Regions from separate parts of the Rhizobium sp. Pop5 genome, predicted to be linked through region 2. Evidence: riboswitches for the same ligand, from Rfam matches in the RefSeq annotation. Region 2 holds a riboswitch; each other region holds the start of a gene.
What was found. A riboswitch is a leader RNA that binds a small molecule or an ion and turns the genes downstream of it on or off. The one in region 2 is predicted to bind FMN.
Positions count from the first base shown of each region.

Region 1: another riboswitch for FMN. It lies ahead of NE852_RS08030 (DMT family transporter); the one in region 2 lies ahead of NE852_RS13990 (6,7-dimethyl-8-ribityllumazine synthase).
Region 3: another riboswitch for FMN. It lies ahead of ribB (3,4-dihydroxy-2-butanone-4-phosphate synthase); the one in region 2 lies ahead of NE852_RS13990 (6,7-dimethyl-8-ribityllumazine synthase).

Region 1 is NZ_CP099399.1:1,195,696-1,202,599, reverse strand. Features, by position in the region: gene NE852_RS08045 (aldo/keto reductase) at 1-721, shown strand, start outside; gene NE852_RS08040 (zinc-dependent alcohol dehydrogenase family protein) at 794-1,783, opposite strand; gene NE852_RS08035 (LysR substrate-binding domain-containing protein) at 1,888-2,787, shown strand; gene NE852_RS08030 (DMT family transporter) at 2,948-3,856, opposite strand; FMN riboswitch at 3,940-4,091, opposite strand; gene hupB (DNA-binding protein HupB) at 4,212-4,487, opposite strand; gene lon (endopeptidase La) at 4,694-6,904, opposite strand, start outside.
Region 2 is NZ_CP099399.1:2,361,142-2,368,045, forward strand. Features, by position in the region: gene NE852_RS13970 (adenylate/guanylate cyclase domain-containing protein) at 1-825, opposite strand, end outside; gene NE852_RS13975 (hypothetical protein) at 1,065-1,289, shown strand; gene NE852_RS13980 (GCG_CRPN prefix-to-repeats domain-containing protein) at 1,380-1,709, opposite strand; gene NE852_RS13985 (SRPBCC domain-containing protein) at 1,895-2,341, opposite strand; FMN riboswitch at 2,608-2,750, shown strand; gene NE852_RS13990 (6,7-dimethyl-8-ribityllumazine synthase) at 2,831-3,265, shown strand; gene NE852_RS13995 (VOC family protein) at 3,413-4,102, shown strand; gene NE852_RS14000 (DUF1194 domain-containing protein) at 4,441-5,217, opposite strand; gene NE852_RS14005 (LysR family transcriptional regulator) at 5,388-6,290, opposite strand; gene NE852_RS14010 (SDR family NAD(P)-dependent oxidoreductase) at 6,480-6,904, shown strand, end outside.
Region 3 is NZ_CP099401.1:269,206-276,109, forward strand. Features, by position in the region: gene NE852_RS27000 (calcium-binding protein) at 1-1,165, opposite strand, end outside; one part of gene NE852_RS26995 (IS3 family transposase) at 1-71, opposite strand, end outside; gene NE852_RS27005 (hypothetical protein) at 1,165-1,764, opposite strand; gene ribB (3,4-dihydroxy-2-butanone-4-phosphate synthase) at 2,977-3,603, opposite strand; FMN riboswitch at 3,719-3,863, opposite strand; gene NE852_RS27015 (SDR family NAD(P)-dependent oxidoreductase) at 3,970-4,752, opposite strand; gene tpiA (triose-phosphate isomerase) at 4,815-5,552, opposite strand; gene NE852_RS27025 (SDR family oxidoreductase) at 5,557-6,345, opposite strand; gene NE852_RS27030 (sugar ABC transporter ATP-binding protein) at 6,368-6,904, opposite strand, start outside.

The sequences.
Region 1 (6,904 bases), 1.2 Mb from region 2:
GCATGTCGCGGAAGGCTATACCAAGGCCAATCTGGAAGGCTTCATCGACCGAAGCCTGGAGAATCTCGCCGTCGACAGCCTCGACCTCGTGCAGCTGCACTGCCCGCCGCGCGAGGTGCTTTACCAGCCTGAAGTCTTCGAGGGGCTGAACGAGCTGCAAAGGGCCGGCAAGATCAAGGGTTACGGCGTCAGCGTCGAAAAGGTCGAGGACGGGCTGAAGGCGATCGAATATCCCGGCGTCGTCAGCATCCAGATCATCTATAATATCTTCCGCCAGCGGCCCGATCACCTGTTCTTCCAGGAAGCGCGCCGCAGGAACGTGGCGATCATCGCCCGCGTGCCGCTGGCAAGCGGCCTGCTCTCCGGAAAGATCACCCGCGACACCAAGTTTGCAAGTGATGACCACCGCAGCTTCAACCGCCACGGCGAAGCCTTCGATGTCGGCGAGACCTTCGCCGGCGTTCCCTTCGAAGTCGGTCTTCAGGCGGTCGAGGAAGTGCGCAAGCTCGTTCCGGCGGGGGCGACCATGGCCGCGTTCGCGCTGCGCTGGATCCTGATGAGCGATGCCGTCACCGTCGTCATTCCCGGCGCCCGCAATGCCGAGCAGGCCGAGGCCAATGCGGCCGCAGCCGGCCTCGCACCGCTTTCGGCCGATGTCATCGCGGCAACGCGCGAGATCTACGAGCGGCTGATTGCGCCGCATGTGCATCAGCGCTGGTAGGCCCTGACGGATCATTCAGGCCCGGCCGGCAAGTTGCAGGCCGGGCTTGAGACATCATCCAGCAGAGCCGGATCAGACCGTCACGACAATCTTGCCGAACTGCTCGTTCGATTCCAGGAAGCGATGCGCCTCGACGATCTGCTCGAAGGGGAATGTCCTTGATATGACTGGCTTCAGCGTGCCGAACGCGAGCCCTTCGAAAATAAAGGTCTTTGCGGACTGCAGCCGCGCCGGATCGCGGATAATCTCATGGACGAGATAGCCACGGAGCGTCAGGCATTTGCCGAGCACGGCAGGCAAAGGAAACGGTGTTGGCCGCGGGCTTAATCCACCGTATTCAATGAGAATGCCGCCTGGTGACATCGCCGCCGTCAGCGGTTCGAAAATAGGCCCGGCCACGGCGTCGAAGACGACGCGAACGCCCCCTTGCCCAGTGATTTCCTTCAGTCGTGCTTCCAAGTCCTCCTCATCCGATGCGATGACATGCGCGGCACCAGCCTCCTGCAATGCCTGGCGCTTCGAAGACGTTCTGGTGATCGCAATCGGTGTGGCGCCGATCCCGTTGGCGATCTGGATTGCAGCGAGAGCTACGCTGCTCGAGGCGGCGGTGATTGCCACGAATTCCCCTCTTGAAAGTCGGGTAATATCGATGAGAGCGCCGTAAGCAGTCAGATACGACATCCAGACAGCGGCAGCTTCCTCCCAGGAAAGTGTCGATGGATGCCTGACAATGAGCTCGGCGGGAAATGTCACGAGCTCACCATAAGCCGGCGAGCGCACCATCGAGATCGGCGGAATGATGCTGACGGCGTCGCCAGGCGCAAAGCCGTCGACGTCTTCCCCTATGGCCTCGATGATGCCTGCCGCCTCGAGGCCGAGGCCCGACGGCAACGGCGCGGTTTCGATATAGGTGCGGGATCGTAGCAGAGCTTCTGCCCGGTTGATCCCAAGAGCCTTGACGCGGATCTGAACCTGCCCCGGCCCGGGGGCAGGAATATCCATATCTTCAAGGCGGAGAACTTCGGGGCCACCGAATTCGTGAAATCGGATTATGCGTGCCATTTCCCACAAACTCCAAAACAATTGAACCGAATGAGCTATGACAACTCAATCAAGAAAGATAAATTGGCCAAAAGGCAAGACAGAAGAAACTGCGAGTTTGCAATATGGATCGTCTCACCAGCATGACCGTCTTCGTGAAGGCCGTGGATCTGGGCTCGTTTGCGGCAGCGGCAGCAGCACTCGGCCTATCCGGACCCATGGTCGGCAAGCACATCCGCTTTCTGGAAGAGCGATTGGGGGTCAGCCTTATCAGCCGGACGACGCGCCGGCAGAGCCTGACGGATTTCGGACGCGCCTATTATGAACGCTGTCGGATGATCCTTGTCGAAACAGAGGCCGCGGATGCGCTCGCGATCGATCATCTTTCCGAACCACGCGGAAAGCTGCGGGTCACAATGCCCGTGCATTTTGGGCGGCACTGCGCGCTGCCGGTTCTGATCGAGCTCGCAAAGCGATATCCGAACCTCGAACTCGATCTTTCGCTCAGCGATCCCATTATCGATCTCGCCGATAACGGTTACGATCTCGCGATCCGTACCGGTGAACTGGCAGACAGGTCAGGCATTATCGCCCGACGCGTCGCGCGCCAGCGCATGGTGGTCTGCGCCTCGGCGAGCTATCTCGATACGCATGGCAGACCGGAGCAGATCGAAGATATTGGCGGGCACAACGCGATCATCTATGCACGCTCTGCCCGCTTCAGCCCATGGCTCTTTCCACGTGGAGACCCGTCTCCGGTGGAAGTTCGGCCGAATAGCCGATTGCGGCTCGATGATCTCGATGCGATCGCAGATGCGGCAACGGCGGGCATGGGGCTCGCCTGGCTGCCCTACTGGCTCATCCGCGACCGCGTGCGGGCTGGAGCGCTCGAAGTGTTGCTGCCGGGTCAGCCGGAGTTTCTCTACGACTGCCATGCACTGTGGCTGCAGACACCGCACCTGCCGCTCAGGATCCGTCTCGCCGTCGACGCATTGGCGGCCGCGCTGCCCAAATTCATGACCTAGGTCCGTCGGGCCGTCCGACCTTCGCAGGATGGGCAAGGAGTACAGAAAGGCGAAGTCGTCTGCTTGATAGTTCCAGCGGCTTTCATCACCTACGGACGGCGATCCAGAGCGTCGCGTCGCCGCCGGTGCCGATCGCCCACGACATTTCAGAGGGTCTGCGTCAGGCCGGTTCCCTTTCCCGGCGCATCTCGTTCCTCATGATGAAAAGCGACGCGGCGAGAATGAGTGCTGCCCCGAGCCAAAGATAGCCGGCCGGCGCATAGCCGAAGAATAGCCAGCCCGCGAGCACGTTCAGCGGTAGTTTGAGGTCGTCGAACGGCTGCACGTAGGCGGCGTCGGCGCTGGCATAGGCAAGGGTCAGCAGATATTGCGCCACAACAGTCAGGAGGCCCGCCAGCAGGAAGAGAGCCAGCGTCGTGCCCGTCGGCACGACGAAGCCTGCGGCTAATGCCAGGCCGCCGTTGATCGGCGTCAGCATCACCAGCAACCAGACGGTGATGGTCTCGGGCTTCTCGATGCCGGTCAGGTTCTTGGTGATGAGAGACGATGCGCCCCAGAGAAGCGCCGAGAGAACAGGTAGCAGAGCTGCCCAGCTGAAGCTGTCCGACCATGGCTGGAGGATGATCATCGCGCCGCCAAAGCCGACAGCCGTCGCCGCCCAGCGGGCGGGGCCGACTCGTTCACCGAGGAACAGGCGGGCGCCGAGGATGATGAAAAAGGGCGAGGTCATGACGAGTGCGATCGCCTGCCAGATCGGCACCGAGGCAAGGCCCGAAACCCAGGCCTCGACGCCGAGCGCGGCAAAGACGACGCGCACGACATGCCGCCACGGATAATCCGTCCGCATGGCGGAAAGGCCTGATTTGCGCAGAAAGGGCAAAGAGAAAAGGAAGGCGAAGCCATATTGCCAGAAGGCCGTGGAGGCCGGGGGAAAGGCGAGCTTCATGGTCAGCCATTGGGTGACCACATTCAGGAGCGAGAAGGCCACGCCTCCGAGCACCATGAAGGCTGCGCCGGCAAAGGCGCGGGAACGCGGGACTGCAAGGGAATTCTGATTCATGTCTTCCATCCGGAACAAGGACCAAACATAAATCAGGACGTATGAGGCGACGGCACGCAGAAACAGGCAGTTCCCTGCCCGCATGCGGTCACGCTCATTCTCTTTCATCCGGACTATACCGTCGGCTCCGGAATCGCACCGGATCTGCTGACCCCTCCCCGGCTAAAGCTTCGGAAGGCGCTCGCGGGCTCGGGCCGCAGCCCTTACCGCCGGTGGGGACTTTCACCCCGCCCTGAGAACGGCTTCGTTCGTAGAACAAAGCGCTGCATGCGGCAAGCGACAAAAACAAAGAGGGGCTCAGCGATGCCGAACCCCTCCGAAATCCTGCGCAGCCGCTCTCGTGTACGGCTGGCGGACTATCCAATCAGCCGTTGACGGCATCCTTCAGGCCCTTGCCGGGCGTGAACTTCGGCACGTTGCGTGCCGGAATGTCGACTTCAGCGCCGGTCGACGGGTTGCGGCCCTTCGTTGCGGCACGATGAGAAACAGTGAAGCTACCGAAACCCGCGAGGCGGATGTCGCCCTTGTTCTTGAGTTCGGCCTGTACAACGTCGAAAACCGCGTCGACAGCGGAAGCCGCGTCAGACTTCGTCAGTCCAGCCTTTTCGGCTACTGCGGACACGAGTTCATTCTTGTTCATGTTTCCACCCCTTTCTAAATGGTATGAAACGACTCAAATGTAAGCTAGGCGCAGAATAGGTTTCATCAGGCCCGCCGGGAACCCAAAAGCCCTGCAAATCAAGGAAAAGCAAGCGTCTCCATGACGTTTTCACAAAAAAGGCTGGCGTTTCCGCCAGCCTTTTCGCGTCTTTTGCGCCAATGGGGCATAAATGTGGCAAGCGCCACTCAATGCGCTATGGCTGCGCCCGTATCATCAAGGCCTTCGACCGATGCGATGACCGGCGTTTCCACCGTGCCATCCCACTCGATCGGCTCCGGCCGCCGGATCAGTGCATGCTTGATCACCTCGCCCATCCGGGATACCGGGATGATCTCCATGCTGTTCTTCACGTTGTCCGGAATCTCCGCCAGATCTTTGGCGTTTTCCTCCGGAATCAGCACCTTCTTGATGCCGCCACGAAGTGCTGCCAGCAGCTTTTCCTTGAGACCGCCGATCGGCAGCACACGGCCGCGAAGGGTGATTTCACCGGTCATGGCCACATGCTTGTTCACCGGGATGCCGGTCATGATCGAGACGATGGCGGTCGCCATCGCCACGCCTGCCGAGGGGCCATCCTTCGGCGTTGCGCCTTCCGGCAGGTGCACGTGGATGTCGCTCTTGTCGAAGCGCGGCGGCTCGATGCCGAAATCGACGGCGCGCGAGCGGACATAGGAAGCCGCTGCCGAGATCGATTCCTTCATCACATCCTTCAGATTGCCGGTGACCGTCATGCGGCCCTTGCCCGGCATCATCACGCCTTCGATGGTCAGCAGTTCGCCGCCGACTTCCGTCCAGGCAAGACCGGTCACGACGCCGACCTGATCCTCGCCCTCGGCTTCGCCATGGCGGAAGCGCGGAACGCCCAGATAGTCGGCAATGTTGGCGGCCGTCACATGAACGGACTTCGTCTTGCCCTTGATGATCTCGGTGACCGCCTTGCGGGCGAGCTTCATCAGTTCGCGTTCGAAGCTGCGGACACCGGCTTCACGGGTATACTGCTGGCTGATCGCCATCAGGGCGTCGTCGCTGACCGAGAATTCTTCCGGCTGCAGCGCATGTTCCTTGATGGCCTTCGGCAGCAGGTGCCGCTTGGCGATCTCGCGCTTTTCATCCTCGGTGTAGCCGGCGATACGAATGATCTCCATGCGGTCCATCAGAGGCGCAGGAATGTTCAGCGTATTCGCCGTCGTGATGAACATCACGTCCGACAGGTCGTATTCGACTTCCAGGTAGTGGTCCATAAAGGTCGAGTTCTGCGCAGGATCGAGCACCTCGAGCAGGGCCGAAGACGGGTCGCCACGATAATCCTGGCCGAGCTTGTCGATTTCGTCGAGCAGGAACAGCGGGTTGGACTTCTTCGCTTTCTTCATCGACTGGATGACCTTGCCGGGCATCGAGCCGATATAGGTGCGGCGATGACCGCGGATTTCGGCTTCGTCACGAACGCCGCCGAGAGCCATACGGACATACTCACGGCCGGTCGCCTTGGCGATCGACTGGGCGAGCGAGGTCTTGCCGACGCCCGGAGGGCCGACGAGGCACAGGATCGGACCCTTGATCTTGGTGGCGCGGGCCTGCACGGCGAGATATTCGACGATGCGCTCCTTGACCTTGTCGAGACCGAAGTGATCGGCTTCAAGGATCTTCTCGGCATTGTTGAGATCGGCCTTGATCTTCGACTTCTTGCCCCAGGGGATGCCGAGCAGCCAGTCCAGATAGTTGCGCACGACGGTGGCTTCGGCCGACATCGGGCTCATCTGGCGCAGCTTCTTCAGCTCCGCATCGGCCTTTTCACGGGCTTCCTTGGACAATTTGGTCTTGGAGATGCGCTCTTCAAGCTCGCTCATCTCGTCGCGGCCTTCCTCGCCGTCGCCGAGCTCCTTCTGGATCGCCTTCATCTGCTCATTGAGATAGTATTCGCGCTGGGTCTTCTCCATCTGGCGCTTGACGCGCGAGCGGATGCGCTTTTCGACCTGCAGGACCGAGATCTCGCCTTCCATGAAGCCGAGCGCCTTTTCGAGGCGGGCCTTGACGCTGGTGGTCTCCAGCATTTCCTGCTTCTCGGTGATCTTGATCGACAGATGCGAGGCGACCGTATCGGCGAGCTTGGAATAGTCGTCGATCTGGCTGGCGGCGCCAACCACTTCGGGCGAAATCTTCTTGTTGAGCTTCACATAGCTCTCGAATTCCGAAACGACCGAGCGCGACAGAGCTTCCAACTCGACCGGATCGTCATGCGGCTCGTCGAGCACATGGCCGAGCGCCTCGTAGAAATCCTCGCGGCTGGTATAGGCGTCGATCTCGGCGCGTGCACGGCCTTCGACGAGAACCTTGACGGTGCCATCAGGCAGCTTGAGCAGCTGCAATACGTTCGCCACGGTGCCGACATTGTGGAT
Region 2 (6,904 bases):
CAGCCCCTGCGCCCGGCGCAGCTGGTCGAGATGGGCCATGCCGGCGCGGCAGGCGGCGACCGCCCTCAGCGCCGCCTCGCAAGCATTGCGATCGCCCCCGGCCTCTTCGCCGGAGGCGCCCGCGACGGGAAAGATCGCGAGCACGCCGTCGCCCATGAATTTTAGCACCTCGCCCCCGAAGGCATGCACGGCGCCGGCGACACGGTCGAAATAGGCGTCGAGCGCTGCAATCATCGCATACGGCTCGGTCACTTCGGAAAGGGCGGTGAAATCTCTGAGATCAGCGCAGAGAAGGGCGGCGCGGATGATTTCGCCTGTGCCGCGCGCAAGCGCGCCGGCCTGCACCCGGGCAGCGCTGCGCCGGCCGAGATAGGCTTCGAGCAGGGCCGCCCGCGCCTCGCGCGCCGCAAGGGCAGCAAGCGGTGCTGCGGCAAAACGCGCGACCTCGCGCAGCCGGGCCGCATCACCAGGAGCAAAAGCCCCTGCCCCGTCGGCAAGGCCTGCCCAGCCGAGGATGGGGTCGTCCGGAGAAGGCCCGATCCTTTCTTCCCAGACCGGCCCGAGCCCGGCCAGCCACTCACGCCCGGCCCCGACGGGCGGTGCCGCGGCGAAGGCCAGCGCCTCGATGACGGTCCCGCTCTCCGCCCGCCACAGCCATGTGCGCCGCGCAATGATCGGATGCGGCACCGAAAGCGTCAGCGCGCCGCCGGCGAGCGGCAAGCCATCGGCCAGCAGCCGACGCCCGAGTTCGGCGAGAAACCGTTCGGGACCGGGCGAAGCGGCGGCCTCGTCAATCAACCAGGCAAGAGAGGAAGGCAGATCCATGCCCTAGCATTGCACTCGGTCCGAGCCTCGGCAACCCCGGTGCGTCCGCAAGCGGACGCAGCGCTTCCTCTTGGCTCTTGCGCCCGCGGCCATCCCCCGCAACCCCTGTCAACCCCACCGCCAAACAACCCTGTGGAAAACCATTCAGCGCGGTGGAAAACAAAGAAAAAAACACTTTAAACTTGCGCGGATTTGATTCCATTATGCGCCGTTCGTCATCGTATGATTGAGGGGTTGCGATGGGCACGACGTACTGGCCGAAAGATCCGCTTGACGGAAACGACATAACGCTGCTGACGTCGATCCTTCGGCGATGGTGCACGCGCTACGGGATCGAATTCACCGCCGAAGAGAGCAAGCGGAAAGCGAAGGAACTCGTCGAATGGTTCGAGTTCGGCGTCAAGGATCCGGTCGAGCTCGAAGAGCTGATCGACGGCAAGCATTGGCTCGTCACTCCGATCTGAGCCCAAGCGTCCGCGCATGAAAAGAGGCCGGGCGAAGATCGCGCCGGCCTCCATCGTTTTGGTTCCGGGGTTTTGGTTCTGGGCGGGGTATCAATCCCAGTTACGATCGCGATCCCAGCGGCGATCGCCATACCAGCGACGGTCGTCATTCCAGCGACGATCCCGATCCCAGCGGCGTTCGTGGCGCCAGCGCGGACCATCCCAGCCCCAGCGCGGCGGACCGCCATAAAAAGCCATCGGCGGGCGTTGCCAGTTGCGGCGGCATTCGCCCCACGGCGTCAGGTGCCAGCCGCGACCGCAGGCGTAGTCGGCCTTGACGATATTGCTCTGAACGTTGATTGACCCCATCGGCATGGCCTCAGCTGTGCCGATCGAGAGGCTGCCAGCGAGCAAGGCAGCCGCGATAGAAAGTGCCTTCATAACGAACTCCATTCAATCCAGCCGTACCCACCTTAGGGATGCCAAATTGAACTGGGGATGAATTGCGCGTTCATGTTTGCCGGGGAAAAAGGCGCGTTTGCGGACGGCCGGGCAGTGCGCCGGACGGCCATTTTTTCCGCAATGTCAGGCGGTTGCGGGCCGTGGCGAGGCCCGCGCAAAACCGTTCATTTCCTGCCGCTAAAGACATCCGGACCCGGATCGCGCCCGGCGGCGACCTCGGTCAGCCGCCCGAGATAATGCACCCAGCCTTCCGTATGGCCGGCGCATTGCTCCGCACTCGGCAGGCCGCTATGGGTGAGCCGCAGGAGCGTCCCGTCGGGCTGCTCGATCAGGTCGATCTCGACCAGGCTCGAGCCCGGCGGCACCACCTCGCTGCCGTCCCAGCCGAAGCTGTAGGCCAGGCGATGAACCGGCACCACCTCGCGAAACGAACCGCGCGCGAAGCGGGCGCCTGTCACGTTGACGAGATAGAGCCCGCCCGGCTCAGGCTCGATCTGCGCCTCCGTTCCCATCCAGCGCAGGATCTTCTCCGGATCGGTCATCAGTGCAAACACCGCAGCCGGGGGTGCTGCTATATGCGCCTCGCGGCGCACGATGAATGGGTCTGGCATCACATTCTCCCATGATTGCTGTCCTGCCCTATGACGCGGCACGAGATGCTTTTTCGACATGGATGTCCTCAGCAGAAGCATTTAGGCGGAAGAGCGCGCTCAACAAGGGCGTTGGAGCACACATCCATCAGCCGATAGCGCACCCGCCTCGTCCTTCGAGGCCACTGCGGGGCGCCTCAGGAGAGGCTCTCTTGGGGTCGCAACCCCGCCTCCATCCCGAAACCATCTTCCCCTATTGCCAGCCCGCCGCCTTGACCCTATTGTCGCGCCGTTCTCAGGGCGGGGTGAAAGTCCCTACCGGCGGTATGCAGTTTCGATTGCGAGCCCGCGAGCGCCTTCCTCGGAAGGGTCAGCAGATCAGGTGAGATGCCTGAGCCGACGGTCATAGTCCGGATGAAAGAGAACGTGCGTTGCCGCTGCCCTTTCGGGCTGGCGGCGGACGCTCGTGATCGCCTTGGGTGACGTGTCTGTACGCCAAAGGAGATTACCATGACACCCACCCGTTATGCCTTCATCAAAGCCGGCTGGCACGCCGATATCGTCGATCGTGCGCTTGAAGGCTTTCAACAGCTCATTCCCGCCGAGCAGATCGACGTGTTCGATGTTCCAGGCGCTTTCGAAATGCCGCTCTTGTCGCGCGATCTTGCCGCGAGCGGGCGTTATGGCGCCGTCATCGCCGCCGCCTTCGTCGTCGACGGCGGAATCTATCGCCATGACTTCGTGGCCCAGGCCGTCGTCGACGGGCTGATGCGCGCCGGAATGGATACCGGCGTGCCGGTGCTGTCGGTCTCGCTGACGCCGCATCACTATCAGGAAACCGAGCACCATCAACAGATCTACCGCGCTCACTTCGTCGAAAAGGGCCGCGAGGCCGCGCGCGCCGCTCTGATGATCGGCAAGACGCGCGCCGCTCTTGCGGCGTAGAGACCCGCGCAACAGGCGGCGGGATCGGCCCGCCGTCTTCTCCCTACCGACAGAAGAATTGATTCGACGCCCTCGCCGCGCTGTGGTCCACTCGACCCCGACATGTATCGCCATTCTTAATGCGTCCAAACCTCAAGGGAGCTGAAGATGAGCAATGCAATGCGCAGTGAAACCCCCACCCTATCCACGAGAACACGACCGGTCGACACCAAGCTCGAAGTGGTCGTCATCCCCGTTTCGGACGTCGACCGCGCGAAACGCTTTTACGACGGCCTCGGCTGGCGGCTTGACGCCGACTTCGCCAATGATGCCGATTTCCGGGTGATCCAGTTCACCCCGCCCGGCTCCGGCTGCGCGATCATCTTCGGCAAAAATATCACCGCCGCCGCCCCCGGCTCCGCCCAGGGCCTTTACCTCGTCGTCTCGGACATCGAGGCCGCCCGCCGCGATCTCATCGCCCGCGGCGTCGAGGTGAGCGACGTCTTCCACGACGCAGCAGGCGTCTATGCCGGCAAGGATGAACCCTATCTGTTCGGACGCCTCAGAATCGCCGGCCGCGATCCCGACCACCGCAGCTACCGCTCCTTCGCCTCGTTCAAGGATCCCGATGGCAACGGCTGGCTGTTCCAGGAGGTCACCACGCGGCTGCCGGGCCGCATCGACGCCGACGAGACGGCCTTCTCGACATCAAGCGACCTCGCCGCCGCGCTGCGCCGCGCCGCCACCGCCCACGGCGAACACGAGAAACGAAACGGCGGCAAACACGACGAGAACTGGCCGGACTGGTACGCCGAATACATGGTCAGCGAACGGGCGGGCCGGGAGTTGCCGTTGTAGGTGGCGGCAGAGGCCGTAAGCCCCCGCTTCGCCCTTCGAGGCCCTCGCAGGCGCCCAGGGCGAAGCTCTATTGGATGCCGCGCGTCTCTTCTTTACCGGCATGCCGTGTGGCACCCCCTCTGGCCTGCCGGCCATCTCCCCCACAAGGGTGGAGATCGACAGGAGGCTTGACCACGCCCCCTGTCGAACGGCAGCGGCAATCACAATGCTCGGCTGTTTGGGGAAGCCGTCACGCCCAGCCGATCTCCCTCCTTGTGGGGGAGATGTCCGGCAGGACAGAGGGGGGTGCCACACGACATGTCCTCTCATCCCAAATCGCGCCGGCAAGCCACCACCCCTCACCGCTCGAAAAAGTCCCGCCACTGTTTCTCGCCAAACAGACAGTCGGCCGCGGGCGCATCCCCCGCAATCTCACGCACCGTCACCGGCGGCCAAAGGCCGCTGATTTCGAGCACCAGCTTGCGGCGTACGGCGACGGCGAAATCCTCGATCTTGTGGACCGGCAGCACAAAGGCGCCGGGGCCGCCGATGACGCAATCGGCGTAATATTTGTCGAGACCCTCGGGCGCATCGGAAGGCCGCAGCATGATGGCGAGGCCGTTAATGACCATGCCCGCTTCCACCGCCCTGTCACGGGCCAGCATCACCGGATTGCCCGAGTTGTTCGGGCCGTCGCCGGAAACGTCGATCACCTCCCGCCTGGCCTGAAAGGGACTGGCGATGATCATGCTGGCGCCCTGGGCGATGGCGGTGGAGATCGAGGTGCGCCGCTGCGTGGCGATCGGCCGGGCTTCGAGTTTGTCGGCAAAGGCGATCGCATCGGCTTCCGTCTCGATCACCTGCCAGTCGATCACCGAATCCTGGACGACATAGCCCGCCCATTCGAAATAGCTGATGGCGATGCGGCCGGTGAGTCCACCCTTGACCGCATCGATGAATTCCTTGTGCTTGAGCGCCTCGACATAACCCTGGCGCTGGATGCCGATCTCCTCGAAATCCATCGACCGCGAGGTGTCGACGGCAAGCACCAGCGCCACATCGACCTCGCTTCTCCCGATCTCCGCGATCGGGGCGACGCCGGAAAGACCCATCAGCACCGCAAGTGTCGTCAGCATCGGCAAATCCCCGCGCCATTCACAAGCCGGCAAATTTTACCACAGCTTGATCGGGGCAGGACGCGCCGCCACGCGCTGGGCTTCAATTTTCGGTGATGGATTGGCCGGGCGAGCTGCCTTGAGCCGCGCCCTCCGCGCGAGGCTCTCTTGTCGCGCCGATCCCGCAACCCTCAACGCAAAGGCAGCCACAAAGGGCTTTTCCATGCCTTTAGCGCTTCGAGGAAGACCTGCAGGCGCAAGGGCAGGAAGCGGCGGGTCGGGTAGACGGCGTGCACGAAGATTTCCGGCGACGACCAGTCGGGCAGCAGGCGGATGAGCTCGCCTCGCTTGATCTCTTCGTCGCAATAGGTCGAAGGTAGGAGCCCGATGCCGTGGCCGCGATAGGTAAAGGCGCTGACCGCATCGAAATCGCGGCTCGATACCGGCCCGGACACGCGCACGTCAATCGATTTGCGGCCGCTGACCAGATGCCAGTCCGCCTCGCCGTTGCGGCCGTTCAACAGCACGCATCGATGCTCCTTCAGATCCTCGGGCTTTGACGGAAGCGCCCTGCCCTCGAGATAGCCTGATGTCGCAACCAGATAGCGAACGCTCTTGCCGAGCCGCTGCGCGACGATCGAGGAATCCTTGAGTTCGCCGAAACGGATGGCGAGATCGATATTCTCCGCGACCAGATCGAGGAACAGGTTGGTGACGAAGAGATCGACCTGGATATCGGGATAGGCCTTCAGGAAGGACGAGATGAATTCATAGAAGACCTCCTGCCCGAAGGTGACGGGCACGGAGATCTTCAAGAGCCCTTCCGGCTTCCTCTGTGTTTCCGTCAGCGCCTGCTCGGCGTCGATCAGATGGGCGAGCGGTTCGCTGCACCTGTCGTAGTAGGCCCGCCCCTGCGCGGTGAGGCTGAGCTTGCGGGTCGTCCGCTGCAAGAGCGTGACGCCGAGCTGCTCTTCGAGCGACGTCACCTTCCGGCTGACGGTGGAAACAGGCATGCCCAGCGAATGGGCCGCACGGCTGAAGCTGCCATATTGCGCCACCTTCACGAAAACGGCGATGTCGTTCAAATCGGCCATGACCGTCACTTTTGCACTGATGCAAAAGAGAATCCAGATATTTCCACCTAATCGGGGAATGAAGATTTCGCCATATTCACCTTGCGAAAACGAACAACAAGCCGATGGCGGCGCGATCGCGGCGGCCCCATCTCGAGCGACCGGCCCCAAGAGGCTCGCAGTTGCCCGAACCAGATCATGGAGTTCAACATGACTACGCAAAAGACTGTCATCGTTACGGGCGCCTCCCAGGGTATCGGCGCAGGCCTCGTCAACGCCTTCATCGCGCGCGGCTACAATGTCGTCGCCACCTCGCGCCAGGTCAGCGCCTCGGATGCCTTCGAGGCCTCCGATCGGCTCGCCCTCGTCGACGGCGACATCGGTGATGCCGAAACCGCGGCGCGGATTGCCAAAACGGCGATCGACCGCTTCGGCTCGATCGACGCGCTCGTCAACAATGCCGGCATTTTCCTGGCCAAGCCGTTTGTCGATTTCACGATGACGGACTTCGAGACGTTGTCCTCGACCAATCTCGAAGGCTTCATCCATCTGACCCAGCTGGTCGTCAGGCAGATGCTCGCGCAGAAGTCAGGCGGCAGCGTCGTCAGCATCACCACGCCATTGACCGATCATCC
Region 3 (6,904 bases), on a different replicon from region 2:
CGGTAGCTACGCTCACCACAACCGTAATACTCAATGACTTCTTGCTTGAATGCGCTGCTGTATTTGGACATGCAAAACCCCCGAAGTTGGGTGTCCAACTTTCGGGGGTCTGTTCATGGTCCTGGGTAATTTGAATGTTGGCAATATAGTCGTGATCAGACCCATCAATCCAATCGGACTTTTGCAATGCATTCCAAGTAGCCTTATTGCTGGTGACTGAGCCGTAGAAGCCCTCTGTAGCAAACATGTAAAAGGTATCGAACCCCTCCCCACCGTTGAGAAAATCCCGCTCGCCATCATACCACTCGGAATGAAGCGTGGAGATGTCTAACTGGTTCACATTGCCTGTGCCACCGATCAGGATGTCATCGCCTTTGCCCCCTACAACATAGTCGTTTCCGGCCTCGCCAAACAGCTTATCGAAATCTGCATTGCCCGCGACCCAGTCATCACCGTCGCCGCCGAATATTGTGTCACTGCCCACGCCTCCGTATAGATAATCGTTCCCGGCACCAGCGCGGATTAAGTCATTACCTTCGAGACCAACTAATAAAACTGGGTCAGATAAATCTCTTGTGTCAATTGCGTCGCCGTGAAGTTTCGCTCCAAGATCATCAACAAGGACCAATTTGACCGGCTCGCCGTCTGTTAGACTTTCCCCAACCGCAACGTCGAGCGACTCGACCTGCCAGTCGTAAAGCGTCGAATGATATGATGCGCGATCAACGTAATGAGGCCCTCCCATCTCGGCAACAATGAGCTGCTCGTCTCGGACTGTGTCACCTACATAGTCATACTTTCCTGTCAGGAGATTAGGAGGGATGCCATCCTTCTCGCCGTCGTCGACACCAACGACCGCGTGGAGAATCTCATGCATTATAGCTTGCTCGAAGGAATAAGTGGCTATGGTTCCGTCGCTACCGATAAGGCATTTTCCATCCACGGAGGTTGGGTTGTATTTAACCCAAAATTCACCGGGCTTCGCCTTAGTTTGAAACTCGTGCTCGAATGTGAGTATTTTTGGGCTAGCGGCAAGAAGATCAAAAACACCCCGCGCTGTATCGGAGACTGTGTATAACTCAGCTATTATCTGTTTGATGCGATCTGGCTCTCCACCAGTTGCGTTCACAAAATTAAGCTTTCCCAGAACTTCTTGGATTCCCATTACGGCTTCTCCCTCAAAAGAATGGATTTCAGCATTGAGAAAAGAACCGCCGGATCGTGATCAGGCAACAATGGCTCGCTTTCCTCGAATAACAGCAAATTAAACTTCGCTATCGTGTAGCGACAGTAGGCACTTCCAACATCAGCAAAATACAAAATGTCGGCATAACAGTACAGAAACGGTTGTTCCGCAGGCTCTTTCTTGTAATACTTGGTTATTTGGTCGCGAGATGAAGAGGCCACCGGAGTTTGCGCTCCCTGCTCAGGCTGAGCATCTCGACCCTCCTTCGCAAACCTGGAAATGGCAAGAAGGATTCGCCGAAGTTCTGCGTCGTCGTGAAGATCGAGAATAGGCTGGTTTAGGGCCTTCTGCGCCCGACCTATCAGCAGACGGTTTCCGGGGCAGAATCGACCTTGATAGTCGCCTGAATATTCTATTGCCACTAGGCAATACATATAGCCGCGATGAAGCGGATACCGCGAAACGTGAGCATATAAAGCTTTGTCCGAGGCGGTAGTGTCAAGTGCTTCTGCGTGAGATGTCGATGCGAATGCCAAAGAGGCCAGCAATGCCGCAAAAACGACAAACGTGGTGGTCAACGGCGAGCTTCGCGGAGCCCGGATCAGACGCAATAGCCACCAGCAATTGAGTGGCCTCAGAAAAGTTGCAACTAGCGCCACAAATATCACCCCCATAAGTATCATGGCTGAATAGTGATAGTTCAATGGTTGCATATTTTGCAAGCCCATTTGTAGGACCGGTGAACGCAACCCTAACGGCCGGTTTGCGACAACCTACCGCTCGGATCGTCGCGGTGGATACGGCGAATTTAAGTACAACAAGGGTGCCGCCCGCCCGCTATCCGGTGAGGATGACCGGTTACCTGGCTCGACGGGCTTCCGCTGCAAGCAGCGATCCACTTCACTGAAACGTTGGGCGCCGTGAACCGTCTTGGAACCGAACCAGATCTGGAAACGATGACAATGGGTTGACGCTGTATCGCGATCACGGGCGCTGGACTGTGGCAGTGAAGGACGTCCTCCGCACGATCTTGTCACGCCCGATGCCGCGCGGAAGAAAATCGCTGACCGTGGTCTTCGGACGATTGGCTTCGGAGGTTCTGGAGTTCGAAAACGATCCCGGATATCGCGAAATCATCTCTGTTATGAATGAGGTTGCGGCGGAGTGACGGCTGCAGCACAGTCCCAATGTCTGCGCGTCCGATTCAGGGATTTTCGAGAGTAGCCCAAATTCACTGTCTAATCGTGGTTAAGCGATGGATAGCTGTTCACGACAGACCGCCCTCAGGTTCAAAAGTTCTCTCCCTTCCGGGCGGCCCATCCGCAGAGGCGTTCTCAGGCACACCAAGCCCGTTGCCGCGCCATTCCAAGCCGAAAATTAAGTGCCCCCAATCAGGATCAAAGATTGATCCTTTTGATCAGAGCTTCAGCGCGAACGCTCGAACGAACGCCGTTTCGAACTTGAAATCGGGGGTCGGTGAGTCAGGATGTAATTTGCTTGTAATTTATCTCGCCAAATCGGATCCGGCGCTAGGGCCAGTTTGATCCGGGACATACTTCCTAAGAATCTGGGAAAAACCAGCGTTTCTCGAGGCTTAAATCCGGTCCTTAAGCTTGTTTTACAGGAATAAAGGTCGTCGAGACGCCGGATGCTCTATATGGTTTGGCAGCGCCGAAGACGCCCTCGTGACAGTTGTTGGTTGTGGTATAGGGTTTCCGCGTCGCTTCTAACGACAAGTTCCACTGAACAGGACCAAGCGATGTTCGGCGGAGAGCCAACAGCTAGGTCGATCAGGCCGCCTTAACAGGCGCGCTCACGCCCCGATAAGCAATGAGGTCCTCGATTGTGATGAGATGGAGGCCGTGTCGCTCGGCAAACCGCTCAAGCTCCGGCAGGCGCGCCATCGTGCCATCATCATTGGCCACTTCGCAGATGACACCCGACGGCGACAGGCCGGCAAGCCTTGCGAGGTCGACAGCCGCCTCGGTGTGGCCTGGACGGGCAAGCACGCCGTTCGGTTGCGCACGCAATGGGAAGATATGGCCAGGCCGGGCAAAATCCTCGGGGCGGGAGTTCTCGCCGATCAGCGCCCGAACCGTCGCGGCGCGGTCGGCGGCCGAAATACCGGTCGTCGTTTCAGGAATATAGTCAACCGACACGGTAAAAGCCGTCTTCAGAAGTTCGGTATTGTTGGGGACCATCTGCGGGATCTGCAGGTCGTCCAGCCGCTCGCCTTCCATCGCCACGCAGATCAGGCCGCGGGCATAATTCATCATGAAGGCGATCGCCTGCGGCGTAATCGCTTCGGATGCGATGATGAGATCGCCCTCGTTTTCACGATCGCGATCGTCAACGACAACCACGATCTCGCCCCGCGCAATCGCGGCGATCGCATCTTCGATTTTGGAAATTGCCATTTCTCTGCCTTTCAAGGGTTAGCCGCGTGAGCGGCATTCATGGCCTGTCAAAAGCCACCATTTTCCCTTGGGCGAACAAGCATATGAAACGCCGCGTGCCGAGCGGCGTCCCCTGCGTTGCTCTCTTTCATCCGGACTATGACCGTCGGCTCCGGCCTCTCACCGGATCTGCTGACCCTTCGCTTCCACGAAGGCGCTCGCGGGCTCCGAGTTGCCTCGATACCGCCGGTGGGGAATTGCACCCCGCCCTGAGAACATGACTTAGATAGATGATGAAGGCCTTGTTCTGCAAGAGGTCGGATGTCGATCACCCTGCGGGGTTCGCCGCACCGAGGTGAAAGCACCGTTCCCCTTTGTCGAACAGAGCTAGGACATGATCAGGCCGCCATCGACATTGATGGTCTGGCCGGTGATGTAGGCAGCATCGTCGCTGGCAAGGAAAGTCACGAGGCCGGCAACATCTTCGCCCGATCCTGCGCGCTTCATCGGGATGCCCTCGACCCATTCCTTCATAAGTTCTCCGGGGCCGAAATTGCCGAGCAGCTTGCCCCATGCCTGGTCGTTGTAGGCCCACATGTCGGTTTCGATGATGCCGGGGCAGAAGGCGTTGACGGTGATGCCATCGGTCGCAACTTCTTTGGCAAGGCTCTGTGTGATGCCGACGACGCCCATCTTGGAGGCAGCATAATGCGGCGTATAGATGAAGCCGTCGCGCGCCTGACCGGAGGCGGTGTTGATGATCCGGCCGCCGCGGCCATGTTTGCGCATGCGGGCGATCGCTTCCTGGGCGCAGAGGAACACGCCCTTGGTGTTGACGGCCATGACCTTGTCCCACTCGCCCTCGGTCATGTCCTCGATGCGGGCAATGGTGATGACGCCGGCATTCTGGATGGAGATATCAACGTCGCCGAAGGCCTGTTCGGCTGCATCGTAAAGAGCCTTGACGCTTGCCTTGTCGGTGACGTCGCCTACGAAGGAGATCGCCTCTCCGCCATCGGCCTTGATCTGCTCGGCAACGGCATGCACGCTCTCCTCGTTGGCGGAGACCACGAGATGGGCACCCTCGCGCGCAAAACGTTTGGCAATCGCCGCACCGATGCCACGGCTTGCGCCGGTAATGACGACGGTCTTGTTTTCGAAGCGTTGCATTCTCTTTTCCTTTCAGGGGTGCCGATCTGCAAACCGACGACACTTGCCTCATCACGCAGACTTCAAAAGGCTGCAGAAATAATCCCGGCAAATTCCGATGCCTTCAGCGAAGCGCCACCAACCAGCGCTCCGTCCACATTGCGAAGCCCGAATATGGCCGCGGCATTGGATGCCTTGACCGAGCCGCCATAGAGGATCTTGACGGAATGGCCGTCATCGCCCAGCCACTCTTCGAGCATATGCCGGATTGCAGCATGGACCTCCTCGATCTGTTTGTTGGTTGGCACCAATCCTGTTCCTATCGCCCATACGGGCTCATAGGCGATGATGAGATTTGCGCCTGTCGCTCCCTCGGGGATGGATTCTGCCAGTTGCTCGCCAACCACCTCGATCGCCCGTCCTTCATCACGCTCATGTCGCGTTTCACCGACACAGACGATCGCGATCAGGCCCGCCCGATGAGCGGCAACCGCCTTCGCGTGGACGATTTCATCATCTTCACCATAAGACACGCGGCGCTCGGAATGTCCGAGGATCACATAACGCGCGCCGATATCGGCAAGCATTTCGGCAGAGACGTCGCCGGTATGGGCGCCTGACTGCTGCGCGTGACAATCCTGTGCGCCGATGACCAGGTTCGAATCCTTGGCCCGCTCCACTGCCCGGTCGATCAGCGTGAAGGGCGGGCAGACGACGATGTCGCACGTCGCCTCGCCCGTTAATCCCCTCAGCGCCTCGATCTCAGCTTGGGAGGAGATGAGACCGTTCATTTTCCAGTTGCCTGCAATCAGCTTGCGCATGAGATCACCAGCAGCAGAAGCCGCCATCGACGAGCAGATCGACGCCCGTCACGAAGCTTGCGGCGTTCGAAAGCAGGAAGACGGCCGGACCAACCATCTCGTCGACACCGGCCATGCGCTGCATCGGTGTTTGCTCTTCGAAGAGCTTGGTCTGATGCACCATCTCCGGCCGGGTATTCATCGGCGTTGCGGTATAGCCCGGCGAGATCGTATTGACGCGGATGCCGCGCCCGACCCACTCCATTGCCAGCGACTTGGACATATGGATCACACCCGCCTTGGAGGCGTTGTAATGCGCCTGGCTTAGACCCCGATTGACGATGACGCCGGACATGGAGGCGATGTTGACAATGGAGCCGCGGCCGTTTTTCAGCATGGCGCGCGCTTCGGCCTGGCAGGACAAGAAGACGCCCTTCAGGTTGATGTCCATCAGCGTCTGGTACTGGTCCTCTTCCATTTCCTCGGCGGGATTGGCGTTGGCAATGCCGGCCGCATTGACGGCAAGTGAGAGAGCGCCGAGATCGGCTTCTGTCCGGGCGATGGCTTCGGCAAGCGATGATTTGCTGGTGACATCTGCAGCGATTTCGATCGAGCGGCGGCCGGCAGCCCGGATATGGCCGGCTGTGGTGGCAAGGCCGTCATCGGTGCGGCGATCGAGAAGAGCCACGTCGGCACCGCACTGGGCAAGACCGATGGCGATCCTCTGCCCGATGCCGCTGCCGGCGCCCGTCACGATGGCGACCTGGCCGCCGAGATCAAATAGCTTCGGTGCGTTCAGAGAGATGTCGGACACCGCTCTTCCTTTCTGTCTTTTCCTAGATTGTCGCCAATTCCATGACCGAGACGTCATTCGCCTCGTCACGCTTGAGAATGCCTGCCTGTTTGCCCTGCGCCAGCACGAGAATGCGGTTCGATACGCCGAGAACCTCCTCGAGATCGGAGCTCACGACGATGACCGCGACGCCCTGTTTGGCGAGGTTGACGATGATGTCGTAGATGCCGGCGCGGGCACCGACATCGATGCCGCGCGTTGGCTCGTCCAGCACCACGACCTTGGGATCGCGCATCAGCCATTTGGCGATGACGACCTTTTGCTGGTTGCCGCCCGAGAGATCGGAAGCAAGCTGTTCCGCACGACCCTTGACGCCGAATTTCACCACCGCCTTTTCGGCGAAACCACGCTTCACGCGCGAGGTGAGCCAGCGCCCGCCAAGCTTGTCGAGATTGGCGTAGATGATGTTTTCACTGATCTTGTGTGCAACGACGAGCCCCTGGTCCTTGCGATCTTCCGGAACCATCACGATGCCGTTGGCGATCGCATCCGCAGGGCTGCGCAGCTTCAGCGCCTCACC